Regions from separate parts of the Streptomyces sp. NPDC052301 genome, predicted to be linked through region 1. Evidence: predicted binding sites of a transcription regulator. Region 1 holds the regulator's gene; the other holds the start of a gene.
What was found. The regulator HspR, encoded in region 1, represses chaperone genes until heat shock. The targets are predictions, from matches to a motif close to TTGAGNNNNNNNNNCTCAA.

Region 1 (5,923 bases):
CTGACGTGAACACCACTGAGGGGAAGGAGGGACGTCGGGGATGAGCACCAAGGACTTCATCGAGAAGGACTACTACAAGGTCCTCGGCGTCCCCAAGGACGCCACCGAGGCCGAGATCAAGAAGGCGTACCGGAAGCTCGCCCGCGAGTTCCACCCGGACGCCAACAAGGGAAACGCCAAGGCCGAGGAGCGCTTCAAGGAGATCTCCGAGGCGAACGACGTTCTCGGCGACCCCAAGAAGCGCAAGGAGTACGACGAGGCACGCGCCCTGTTCGGCAACGGCGGCTTCCGCCCCGGGCCGGGCGCCGGCGGCGGCTCCTTCAACTTCGACCTGGGCGACCTCTTCGGAGGAGGAGGGAACGCCCAGAGCGGAAGCTTCGGCGGCGGACTCGGTGACGTCTTCGGGGGCCTGTTCAACCGGGGCGGCGCGGGTACCACCCGCACCCAGCCGCGCCGCGGCCAGGACATCGACACCGAGGTCACGCTGAGCTTCACGGAGGCCATCGAGGGCGCCACCGTGCCCCTCAGGATGTCCTCGCAGGCGCCCTGCAAGGCCTGTTCCGGCACCGGCGACAAGAACGGCACACCGCGCGTGTGCCCGACCTGCGTCGGCACCGGGCAGGTGGCGCGGGGCTCGGGCGGCGGTTTCTCGCTCACCGATCCCTGCCCCGACTGCAAGGGACGCGGCCTGATCGCCGAGCACCCCTGCCTGGAGTGCAAGGGCAGCGGACGCGCCAAGTCGTCGCGCACGATGCAGGTCCGCATCCCGGCCGGTGTCACCGACGGGCAGCGGATCCGGCTGCGCGGCAAGGGCGCCCCCGGCGAGCGGGGCGGACCGGCGGGCGACCTCTACGTGGTCGTGCACGTCGGCGAGCACCCGGTCTTCGGGCGCAAGGGCGACAACCTCACCGTCACCGTCCCGGTGACGTATCCCGAGGCGGCTCTCGGCGGCGAGGTCCGGGTGCCCACCCTCGGCGGCCCGGCGGTCACCCTGAAGCTGCCTCCGGGCACGCCCAACGGCCGCACCATGCGTGCCCGGGGCAAGGGCGCGGTCCGCACGGACGGCACCCGAGGGGACCTGCTGGTCACCGTAGAGGTGAGTGTTCCGCAGGACCTGTCGGGGAAGGCTCGTGACGCACTGGAGGCGTATCGCGAGGCGACCGCGGGCGAGGACCCGCGGGCGGAGCTGTTCGAGGCCGCGAAGGGAGCTTGAGAGTGATGGACGGCCGTCGACGTAATCCGTATGAACTGACCGAGGAGACCCCGGTCTACGTCATCTCGGTGGCGGCCCAGCTCTCCGGCCTCCACCCGCAGACGCTGCGCCAGTACGACCGCCTGGGTCTGGTCTCCCCGGACCGCACCGCCGGCCGGGGCCGCCGGTACTCGGCCCGCGACATCGAACTGCTCCGCCAGGTACAGCAGTTGTCGCAGGACGAGGGCATCAACCTGGCCGGCATCAAGCGCATCATCGAACTGGAGAACCAGGTCGCCGCCCTGCAGTCCCGCGTCGCGGAGCTCCAGGCGGCCCTGGACGGCGCGGCGGCCGCGATGCAGCAGCGCGAGGCCGCCGTGCACGCCTCCTACCGGCGTGACCTGGTCCCGTACCAGGAGGTCCAGCAGACCAGCGCGCTGGTGGTGTGGCGGCCCAAGCGGCAGCAGCAGAAGGACTGAGTTTCAGCCGAGTGGCACCCGGCCGGGGCCGGAAGGACGAGCGCCCTTCCGGCCCGGCACGCTTGTCCGGATCTTTGCCGGTCCATGAAGTCCCTTTGAATGGACGGTCCGTAAAGAGCGTTTGAAGGTGATTTCGCTCGCCCTTCACAGGTGCAGCGGAGCGTGGTGTTGCGGACTCGTTAAGTAGTTCTTCTTGACGCCGGGTGTGGCGTCCGCGTTGTCTTTTCAGACACCTGGGTCGTATAGCAGCGCCCACGTCCAAAACGCACCTGAAGTGAGCCCCCGAAATGCGTCGTATCGCCATATCCGTGGCCGCGTCCACGATGACCCTCTCGCTCGCCGGCTGCGGCATGCTGAACGCGACGGGGGACAGCGCGAGCGCGAGCCCGAGCAAGGGCAACGACGTCACCGTGGGCCTGCTGCTGCCGGAGAAGGCCAACACCCGCTACGACAAGTTCGACTACCCCATCATCAAGTCCCAGGTCGCCGAACTCACCAAGAACCAGGGCAAGGTCGACTACAAGAACGCGAACGCGGACGCCTCCCAGCAGGCCTCGCAGATGCAGGAGATGATCGACGAGAAGGCCGACATCATCCTGCTGGACGCGGTCGACTCGCACGGCATCGCCGACGAGGTGAAGAAGGCCAAGGACGCGGGCATCCCGGTCATCGCCTACGACCGGCTCGCCGAGGGCCCCATCGACGCGTACATCTCCTTCGACAACGAGCTGGTCGGCGAGGTGCAGGGCCGTACGCTGCTGGAGGCCCTCGGGTCGGGCGCCGACACCTCGGACAAGATCGTCATGGTGAACGGCTCGCCCACCGACCCGAACGCCAAGCAGTTCAAGGAGGGCGCGCTCTCCGAGCTGAACGGCAAGGTGACGATCGCGAAGCAGTACGACACCAAGGACTGGAAGCCGGAGAACGCCCAGGCTGAGATGGCCCAGGCGATCGCTGAGATCGGCAAGGGCAACATCGCCGGTGTCTACGCCGCCAACGACGGCATGGCCGGCGGTGTCATCAAGGCCCTGAAGGCGGCCGGCGTCACCAGCCTGCCCCCGATCACCGGTCAGGACGCCGAACTCGACGCGGTCCAGCGGATCGTGTCCGGCGAGCAGTACATGAGCGTCTACAAGTCCTACCCGGACGAGGCCCAGGCCGCCGCGCAGATGGCCGTCGCCAAGATCCAGGGCAAGGACATCGCGTTCGACGCCCTCACCCAGGACAAGGTCGACAGCCCCACCCAGAAGGACATCCCGTCCAAGCTGGTCCAGGTGAGCGCGCTGACCAAGAAGAACATCGAGGGCACGGTCATCGCGGACGGCATCTACACCGTCGACGACATCTGCGCCCCCAAGTACAAGGCGGCCTGCTCGGCGATCGGCCTGAAGTAGCGCCGGTGCCCGGGCCGTCGAGAGGTGGGACACGGCCTCGGCGGGTGCCTCCATCATCTTCTTGCAATGCGCGGCGCGGAGCCTGGGCGAAAAGGGTGCGTAACGCCCCTTTTCGGCAGCCCTGTTGGGGGGAGTCGTGTTGCGGACCCGGACGACGCCGCGCATAGTTGCGCTGCGGAAGTGGCAGCACACCGGGGGTGGAATGGGCGATGGCCGGGCGCGGGGCGGAGAAGCATCCACACGGTGCCGACCGACTGTGCGAGGCCGGGGATCGCGTGTATTCCCGGGCCGTACGACGGGGACGGGTGTCGCGTACGGATGCCGAGACGGTGCCCTGCCTGCTGGAGCTGGCCCTGCTGCACCCCGACCCCGACGACATGGACTGGCTGGTGCCGACCTCCCCGCAGGAGGTCATGACCAGGCTGCTGCGCGGGGTCTACGACGAGGTCAGCGCGAGTCAGCGGCGGGTGGGCTCGGCGGTGTCCGCTTTCGAGTGGTACGCGGGGCTGGGCCGGCAACTGCACGCGCCCGCCTCGGCCGAGGGCAGCGCCATCCGGGTCCTGGACGGGCTCTCCCGGATCCAGGCCGCGATGGACGAGGCGACCGAGGCGTGCACGACCGAGGTGCTCACCGTGCAGCCGGGCGGCATCCGGCGTGAGGCGGAGCTCACCGAGGGGCTGCACCGGGCGCTGGCGCTGCGCGGCCGGGGCGTGCGGATGCGCGACCTGTACACGCATGTGGCCCGGCACGGACAGGGTCTGCTCAACTACCTCGAACTGATGGGTGACACGGTCGAGGCCCGCACCCTGGACGAGGTCATCGACCGCCTCATCCTCTTCGACCGCACGGTGGCCTTCATCCCCGCCAACACGGAGCGCACGATGGCCCTGGAGCTGCGCCACCCGGCGCTGGTCGAGTACTTCGTCACGGTCTTCGAGCGCCTGTGGCGGCTGGCGATCCCGCTGACCGCCCCGCTCCCCGACACCGGCATCGAGGGCATCTCGCACCGCGAACAGTCCATCGCCGCGCTGCTCGCCGAGGGCCACCAGGACGCGGTGATCGCCGAGCGGCTGGGCATCAGCGTGCGCACCTGCCGGGCCCACATCGCCCGCCTCTCCGAGACCCTGGGCGCGGCCAGCCGCACCCAGCTCGGCGTGCGCATCGCCCAGGTGGGCCTGGACGGCCGCACCCGCGGCCTGTCGGCCACGGCTCTCACGGCTCCTGATCCAGGATCCCCGAGCGTGCGATGAGACAGCCGGGCTGCGCCCGGCTGTCGCTGCCGAGGCGGGCGGCGAGCCCGGCGATGCGCAGCCGGGCGGTGGGGATGCTCATGCCGAGCCGCTCGGCGACGGCGGCGTCGGTGCGTTTCGGCGTCCCGGCACGCGCATGTCCGTCCCGCAGGGCGCGTTCGTGCAGCTCCCGGCCCGCGGCGCACGGCTCTTCGGCGCCGTGGTGCGGGTGAGCCGGGGAGCCGGGCGCTGACGTCGTCGCCTCAGTGGTCCCGCTCCAGCATCCCCGACTGGGCGATGAGGTAGCCGAGCTGGGCCCGGCTGCCGCTGCCGAGGGCCTGGGCGAGCTTGGCGATGTGGGCCCGGCAGGTGCGCACGTTCATGCCGAGGCGGCGGGCGATGGCCTCGTCCACATGGCCCTCGATGAGAAGCTTCGCGATGGAGTGCTGGATCTCCGTGATGCCGTCGGGAGCGGTCTCGTACCGGGCGCCGGCGCTCAGCGGGACCGCCCGGTCCCACATGAACTCGAACACCTTGATGAGGTAGCGGACCAGTCCCGGGTGGCGCAGCTCCAGAGCGACCTGCTGGTCGTCGCGGATGGGGATGAAGGCGACGGCCTCGTCGCAGATGATGAGACGCTCCACCAGCTCGTCGATGGTGCGGTACTCCACCTTGCCGTTGGCGAGCTGGGCCACGTAGGCCAGCTTCTCCGGGTTGTAGCGTGCGGTGTGCTGGTACAGCGTGCGGATTCTGACCCCGCGCTCGATGAGCGGTCGGTCCCGCTCCAGGCCCCGCAGCAGGCTCCGCTCGGTGTAGCGGTCGCTGGGCTGGATGGTGAGCACCTCGGCCTGGCACTGGGACGTCGCGAGGTTCAGCGCCGCGTTGATGCGCTCTCCGCCCTCCAGCACCGTGAGGGAATCGGTGGTGGCAGCCAGGTGGCTGCTGAGGGTCATGAAAGGCTCGAAAGCGTCGGCAAGTTGGATGGACAGCCGTCTGCGGTCCGCGATTTCCCGCTCTATGGGGCTGAGGCGCTGGGCCAGGGCCACCGGCGCGGGCAGGGGGCGCAGCCATTCGGGATCGTCGGGATCGGGGTGCAGGAGGGCGAACTCCAGCAGGCAGGGGGCGGCTTCCGCCTCCGACCGGGCGATGCGCCCGGCACGCAGAGCTTCGGCGTAGAGACGGCCACCGTCCTCACACATCTCGGTCACAGCATGGGGATGTGCAGCTTTAGTCTGATTCGTTGCCAAATCTCCACCCCCCAGGGTCCTGAACGTGCAGGAACATGATGCATCGATTATGTGGCCATGACGTGCCCGAATGAGCCATCGTCGTACTCGACGGGGGAAGAGGGGACCTTCAAGTGAGGACGAAGCCGACTATGGGCAAGAGACTGCTTCGCTCGATACTTGTTGCCGCTTTCTCCGTCGTGGTGACCGCGGGGGCGCTGAGCGGCTTCGCGAGCGAGAAGGGTGACGTTCGGGCGGACACCAGCTGGCCGGCGGTCGCGGCGACCGGCGGAATCGGTGGGGCGGCGCAGCCCACCCTAGGCGTGAGGAGCTGACGTGACGACCCCGCCTGACGACCGTTCCTTCCGCCGCGAGATGGCCACCGCCTACCGTTCCGGCTGGC
Region 2 (5,923 bases), on a different contig from region 1:
CAGCGCGTCGTACGCGGCGTCGACCAGAAGCCGCTCGGAACGGCCGTCGGAGGTGTCCATCAGGAAGCAGCCGTTGGCGATGATCTGCAGCAGTGAACCGTGTCTGCGCAGCACCACTTCGCCGTACGGGCCGTCGCGCCGGTCCAGGACCACAGGAGAGTCGTACGCGGCAGTCATGCACCCATCCTGCTCGAACGGGGCTTGGCTTACACGGCAATTACCGCTGACGGGTCGCCGACGCGCCGATGGCCGGGGCGCGATGCACTCGTTCGTGGGACACCCGTGCGCCCGGCGGCGCCCACCCCTGACGCAGTCGCGACGTAGGAGGTTGCTGTGAAACCGCTCTCGCGTGGCGTCGGTCATAGACACGGGGCCCTCGAGGACGAAGGGTGGGGCGCGACGGAAGGAGCGCCTCACCGTGGAACGGACCGCGACGGGCCCCGCGACGGCCGCGTCCCCGCCCCTCGCGGGCACGCCCCTTCCCGACGGCGCCCCCGCCGTCCCGGCTCAGGAGCTCGCCGGCCTGCTGGACGGCATGCCGCGCCAGCGCGGCATCGAGGCCCCCGGGTCCGCACCGGTCCAGGCGCCTTCCGCCGCATCCCGCCCGTGGCTCCGACACCTCCTGCCGACACCCGCCGGCACCCCCTTCACCTTCGCCTACGCGGCCGTCCTGGCCGTCACCTCCCTGTTCGCGTCCCTGGCCGACCCCGGCCTGGTGCACAGCCTCCACCAGGCCTCCAGCACCGACGTGGCCCATCTGCTGCGCGCGCCGGCGCTGGTGCTGCCGGCGAGCGCGCTGTGGGTCGCGGGCGGGATCGTCTCGCCGTACGCCGTCGCGTTCGTGCTGGTGCTCACCGGACTGGAGCGGCGGACAGGCGGGGCACGGGCGGCTTGCGTGTTCCTGACCGGGCACGTCCTGGCCACGCTCGCCACCGAGGTCCCGGTGGGCCTCGCCGTCCTGTTCGGCCACCTCCCGGTCAGCTCGCTGCACCGCCTCGACTACGGCATCAGCTTCGGCGTGGCCGCCAGCACCGGCGCCCTGGCCGGACTCCTCGCCCCCTGGCTGCGCTGGCCCCTGCTCACGCTGGTCACCGGCATGCTCCTGGACGACCTGGCCGCCTTCCAGGACCCGATGACCAACTGGGGCCATCTGATCGCCCTGACGATCGGCGTCGCCTGCTGGCCCCTGGTCCGGCGCTGGCAGCGGACGGGTGCGGCGGCTCCCCGGGCGCGTGCGGCGGTCAGCGCAGGCTGAGCTGTTCCCCCGGCGGCCGGGGGAGAAGTGTCCGCCGCATCCGCTCCACGCCCGCGCGCCAGGAGGCGCCGTCGGACCCCGCCCACAGCTCCAGCAGCTCGGAGGGCTCGCTCATGACCCGGTCCAGTGCCTCCAGGGCCAGCGGGCGCAGGCCCGTGAGATCGGGCAGCGGCTGCTCGGGCCCGTAGGACGGCTCCGGCGGTTCGCCGCCCGGACACTGCGCGGCGACCAACGCGGCCGCCGCCACGGCCTCGTCGGCCTCCGGCGCCTCCAGATACCCCTCACCGGCGGCCACTCGGGCGAGCGTGCCGCGCACGATGCCCGCCCGCCCGGCCGGCGCGGCGTCGTCCAGGTCGTTGCACCAGTCCGCCGCCGTGTCGTTGTCGAAGGGGCCCGTCCCCCAGGTGCCCATGCGTCCTCCCCGTGCGGTCGGTCCACTCGCGTGCCCATCCACCGGCCATGCTGACAGCCCCCACTGACAACGCTCCTCACCTGCACGGACGTCAGTGCCGACCGATGATCGCTCACAGCGAACACGGCGCTGGGAACATTCGTCGATCGCCAAGCATTGAGTCGGCATAGCTCAAGTTGACTGCCTAAGGGGAGATCATGGCTGCTGAGTCCACGGCGTTCACGCTCGTCCTGCCCGTGCTGCCGCTCGACGACGAGGTCGTGCTGCCCGGCATGGTGGTCCCGCTGGACCTGAGCGACGCCGAGGTGCGGGCCGCGGTGGAGGCCGCCCAGGCCGCCGCCCGGTCGGCGCCCGGCAAGCCCAAGGTGCTGCTGGTGCCACGCGTCGACGGGACGTACGCCAAGACCGGCGTCCTGGGCACGGTCGAGCAGGTCGGCCGGCTGGCCGACGGCGACCCCGGGGCTCTGATCCGCGGCCGGAGCCGGGTCCGCATCGGCGCCGGCACCACCGGACCGGGCGCCGCGCTCTGGGTCGAGGGCGCCCGGATCGACGAGAGCGTGCCCGACCCGCTGCCGGGCCACGTCGCGGACCTCGTCAAGGAGTACAAGGCGCTCGCCACCACCTGGCTGAAGAAGCGGGGCGCCTGGCAGGTCGTGGACCGCGTCCAGGCCATCGACGGCGTCTCCGCGCTCGCCGACAACTCCGGCTACTCGCCGTTCCTCACCGTCGAGCAGAAGGTCGAACTGCTGGAGACCGCCGACCCGGTGGCCCGTCTGAAGCTCGCCACACAAGCGCTCCGCGACCACCTCGCCGAGCAGGAAGTGGCCGAGACCATCGCCAAGGACGTCCAGGAGGGCGTCGACAAGCAGCAGCGGGAGTTCCTGCTGCGGCGTCAGCTCGAAGCGGTCCGCAAGGAATTGCGCGAGCTGAACGGCGAGCAGGACGGCGAGGAGTCCGACGACTACCGCACCCGCGTGGAGGCCGCCGACCTGCCCGAGAAGGTCCGCGAGGCCGCGCTCAAGGAGGTCGACAAGCTGGAGCGGGCCTCCGACCAGTCGCCCGAGGGCTCCTGGATCCGCACCTGGCTGGACACGGTCCTGGAGATGCCGTGGAACGAGCGGACCGAGGACGCCTACGACATCCAGGGCGCCAAGGCCGTCCTCGACGCCGAGCACGCGGGCCTGGAGGACGTGAAGGAGCGCATCACCGAGTACCTGGCCGTGCGCAAGCGGCGCACCGACCGCGGCCTGGGCGTCATCGGCGGGCGGCGCGGCGGTGCCGTGCTCGCCCTGGTGGGCCCGCCCGGTGTCGGAAAGACCAGCCTGGGCGAGTCCGTCGCGCACGCCATGGGCCGTAGGTTCGTCCGGGTCGCCCTCGGCGGCGTCCGCGACGAGGCCGAGGTCCGCGGTCACCGCCGTACGTACGTCGGCGCGCTGCCCGGCCGGATCGTGCGCGCGATCAAGGAGGCCGGGTCCATGAACCCGGTCGTGCTCCTCGACGAGATCGACAAGGTGGGCTCCGACTTCCGCGGCGACCCGGCCGCGGCCCTGCTGGAGGTCCTCGACCCCGCCCAGAACCACACCTTCCGGGACCACTACCTGGAGGTCGAACTCGACCTCTCGGACGTGGTCTTCCTCGCCACCGCCAATGTCCTGGAAGCCATTCCGGAGGCGCTCGCCGACCGTATGGAGATCGTCCGCCTGGACGGCTACACCGAGGACGAGAAGGTCGTCATCGCCCGGGACCACCTGCTCCCGCGCCAGCTGGAGCGGGCCGGCCTGGACAAGGACGAGGTCACGATCGACGAGGGCGCGCTGCGCAGGCTCGCCGGCGAGTACACGCGCGAGGCGGGCGTGCGCACGCTGGAGCGGTCCCTCGCGCGGCTGCTGCGCAAGGTCGCGGCCCAGCACGAACTGGGCGAGCGGGAGCTGCCGTTCACCGTCACCGACGGCGACCTGCGCGGTCTGATCGGACGGCCGCACCACGTGCCCGAGTCCGCCCAGGACCCGGCCGAACGCCGTACGGCCGTACCCGGTGTCGCGACCGGCCTCGCGGTGACCGGGGCCGGCGGCGACGTCCTCTTCGTGGAGGCGTCCCTCGCCGACCCGGAGACCGGCGCGGCGGGCCTGAACCTGACCGGTCAGCTGGGCGACGTGATGAAGGAGTCGGCGCAGATCGCGCTGAGCTTCCTGCGCAGCCACGGCGCCGAACTGGAGCTGCCGGTCGCCGACCTGAAGGACCGGGGCGTGCACATCCACTTCCCGGCGGGCGCCGTCCCCAAGGACGGTCCGAGCGCGGGCATCACCATGACCACCGCGCTGGCCTCGCTGCTCTCCGGGCGGCTGGTCCGCACGGACGTGGCGATGACCGGAGAGGTCTCGCTGACCGGCCGGGTGCTGCCCATCGGCGGCGTGAAGCAGAAGCTGCTCGCCGCCCATCGCGCCGGGGTGACCACCGTGATCATCCCCAAGCGCAACGAGCCCGACCTGGACGACGTCCCGGCCGAGGTGCTGGACAAGCTCGACGTCCACACCGTGACCGACGTCCGCCAGGTCCTGGAGCTGGCGCTCGCGCCCGCCGCCGACGGCGTGACGCCGGAGGTTCCGGTCGCGGCGTGACGGACGCTGCCGGATGAGCGAGGGCCCGGGTTCCGTGAGGGAGACCCGGGCCCTCGCCATGGGTGGGCAACGGGACCGGTCGACGGGTCCGGGCGGCCGGGGAGGCCGTGGGGGAACCGGTGGCGGCCGGCTCCCCGCCGGTTTCCGGTGGCCGACTCACCCGCCGGTCCCGGCGACCGACTGCTCCGCCCACACCGTCTTGCCGATCCGGTCGTGCCGGGTGCCCCAGCGCTCGGCGAGCTGGGCCACCAGCAGCAGGCCCCGGCCGCCCTCGTCGAAGATCCGGGCGCGCCGCATGTGCGGGGTGCTGCCGCTGGCGTCGTAGACCTCGCAGATCAGGGTGCTGTCCTGGTGGATCAGCCGGAGCCGGATGGGCGGGCGGCCGTAGCGGATGGCGTTGGTGACCAGCTCGCTGACCATCAGCTCGGTGGTGAAGGCGGCCTCGTCCAGGCCCCAGGCGGTGAGCTGGTCGGCGGCGAGGTGGCGGGCGCGGGCGACCACGGTGGGCTCGTTCTCCAGCTCCCAGGCGGCGACCCGGTCCCGGTGCAGCACGCGGGTGCGGGCCACCAGCAGGGCGATGTCGTCGTCGGGGCGGTGGCTCAGCAGCTCGGTGAGCACGCGGTCGCACACGGAGTCGAGCGAGGTGGCGGGGTGGCCGAGCGCGGCGAACATCTTGTCCAGCGCCTCGTCGATGTCGTGCTCGCGGGCCTCGAACAGCCCGTCGGTGTACAGGGCGAGCAGACTGCCCTCGGGCAGTTCGGTCTCGACGGCCTCGAAGGGCAGTCCACCGAGGCCGAGCGGCGGGCCCGCGGGCACGTCGAGGAAGCGGACCGTCCCGTCCGGGGTGACCACGGCGGGCGGCGGATGCCCGGCCCGCGCCAGGGTGCAGTGCCGGGAGACCGGGTCGTAGACGGCGTAGAGGCAGGTGGTGCCGATGCCTCCGGCGGCCTCGGCGGACGGGTCGGCGCTGCCCTCGTCCGCGGCGAGCCGCAGGACCAGGTCGTCGAGGTGACTGAGGAGTTCGTCGGCCGGCAGGTCGACGTCGGCCAGGGTGCGCACCGCCGTGCGCAGCCGGCCCATGGTGGCCGAGGCGCGGAGGCCGTGCCCGACCACGTCCCCGACGACGAGGGCCACCCGGGCCCCGGACAGTGGGATCACGTCGAACCAGTCGCCGCCCACGCCGGCCCGGGTCGCGGCGGGCAGATAGCGGGTGGCCACCTCCAGGGCCGCCTGCTCGGGCAGCGTGTGCGGGAGCAGGCCCTGCTGCAGGGCCGTCGTGGTGGTGCGGGTACGGGTGGGGGCGCGGGCCTGGTCGATGCCGTCGGCGGCCTTGGCCGCGAACTCCTCGGCGAGCCGCAGGTCCTCCGGGCCGAACGGCTCCCGGCCGCGGTGCCGGCCGAAGAGGGCCACTCCGAGCGTGCCCCCCTGGGCGCGCAGCGGCACCGCGAGCAGCGAGCGTGTCTCGAAGGCGCGCAGCCAGGCGGCACACGGGTCGAGCTCCGTCCACGCGGAGATGCCCGGGTCCGCGGTGTCGTACAGCAGCGGGCGGCCCGCCGTCAGGCACAGGGCGGGCGGTGAGTCCGGCGGGCAGACGACCGCCTCGCCCACCGCGCTGCCGGGGACCGGTTCGGCGCTGTC

Region 2: lon (endopeptidase La) is a predicted target of HspR. The motif match lies at 1,824-1,842, and genes of this name have one in related genera.

The regions. Positions count from the first base shown of each region.
Region 1 covers NZ_JBIUBE010000018.1:37,237-43,159, forward strand. The annotation lists gene grpE (nucleotide exchange factor GrpE) at 1-4, shown strand, start outside; gene dnaJ (molecular chaperone DnaJ) at 41-1,213, shown strand; gene ACIHEJ_RS35635 (heat shock protein transcriptional repressor HspR) at 1,219-1,671, shown strand; gene ACIHEJ_RS35640 (sugar ABC transporter substrate-binding protein) at 1,959-3,065, shown strand; gene ACIHEJ_RS35645 (LuxR C-terminal-related transcriptional regulator) at 3,275-4,315, shown strand; gene ACIHEJ_RS35650 (helix-turn-helix transcriptional regulator) at 4,558-5,493, opposite strand; gene ACIHEJ_RS35655 (hypothetical protein) at 5,857-5,923, shown strand, end outside.
Region 2 covers NZ_JBIUBE010000008.1:280,536-286,458, forward strand. The annotation lists gene ACIHEJ_RS24145 (spermidine synthase) at 1-177, opposite strand, end outside; gene ACIHEJ_RS24150 (rhomboid-like protein) at 419-1,255, shown strand; gene ACIHEJ_RS24155 (DUF4259 domain-containing protein) at 1,242-1,667, opposite strand; gene lon (endopeptidase La) at 1,865-4,285, shown strand; gene ACIHEJ_RS24165 (SpoIIE family protein phosphatase) at 4,442-5,923, opposite strand, start outside.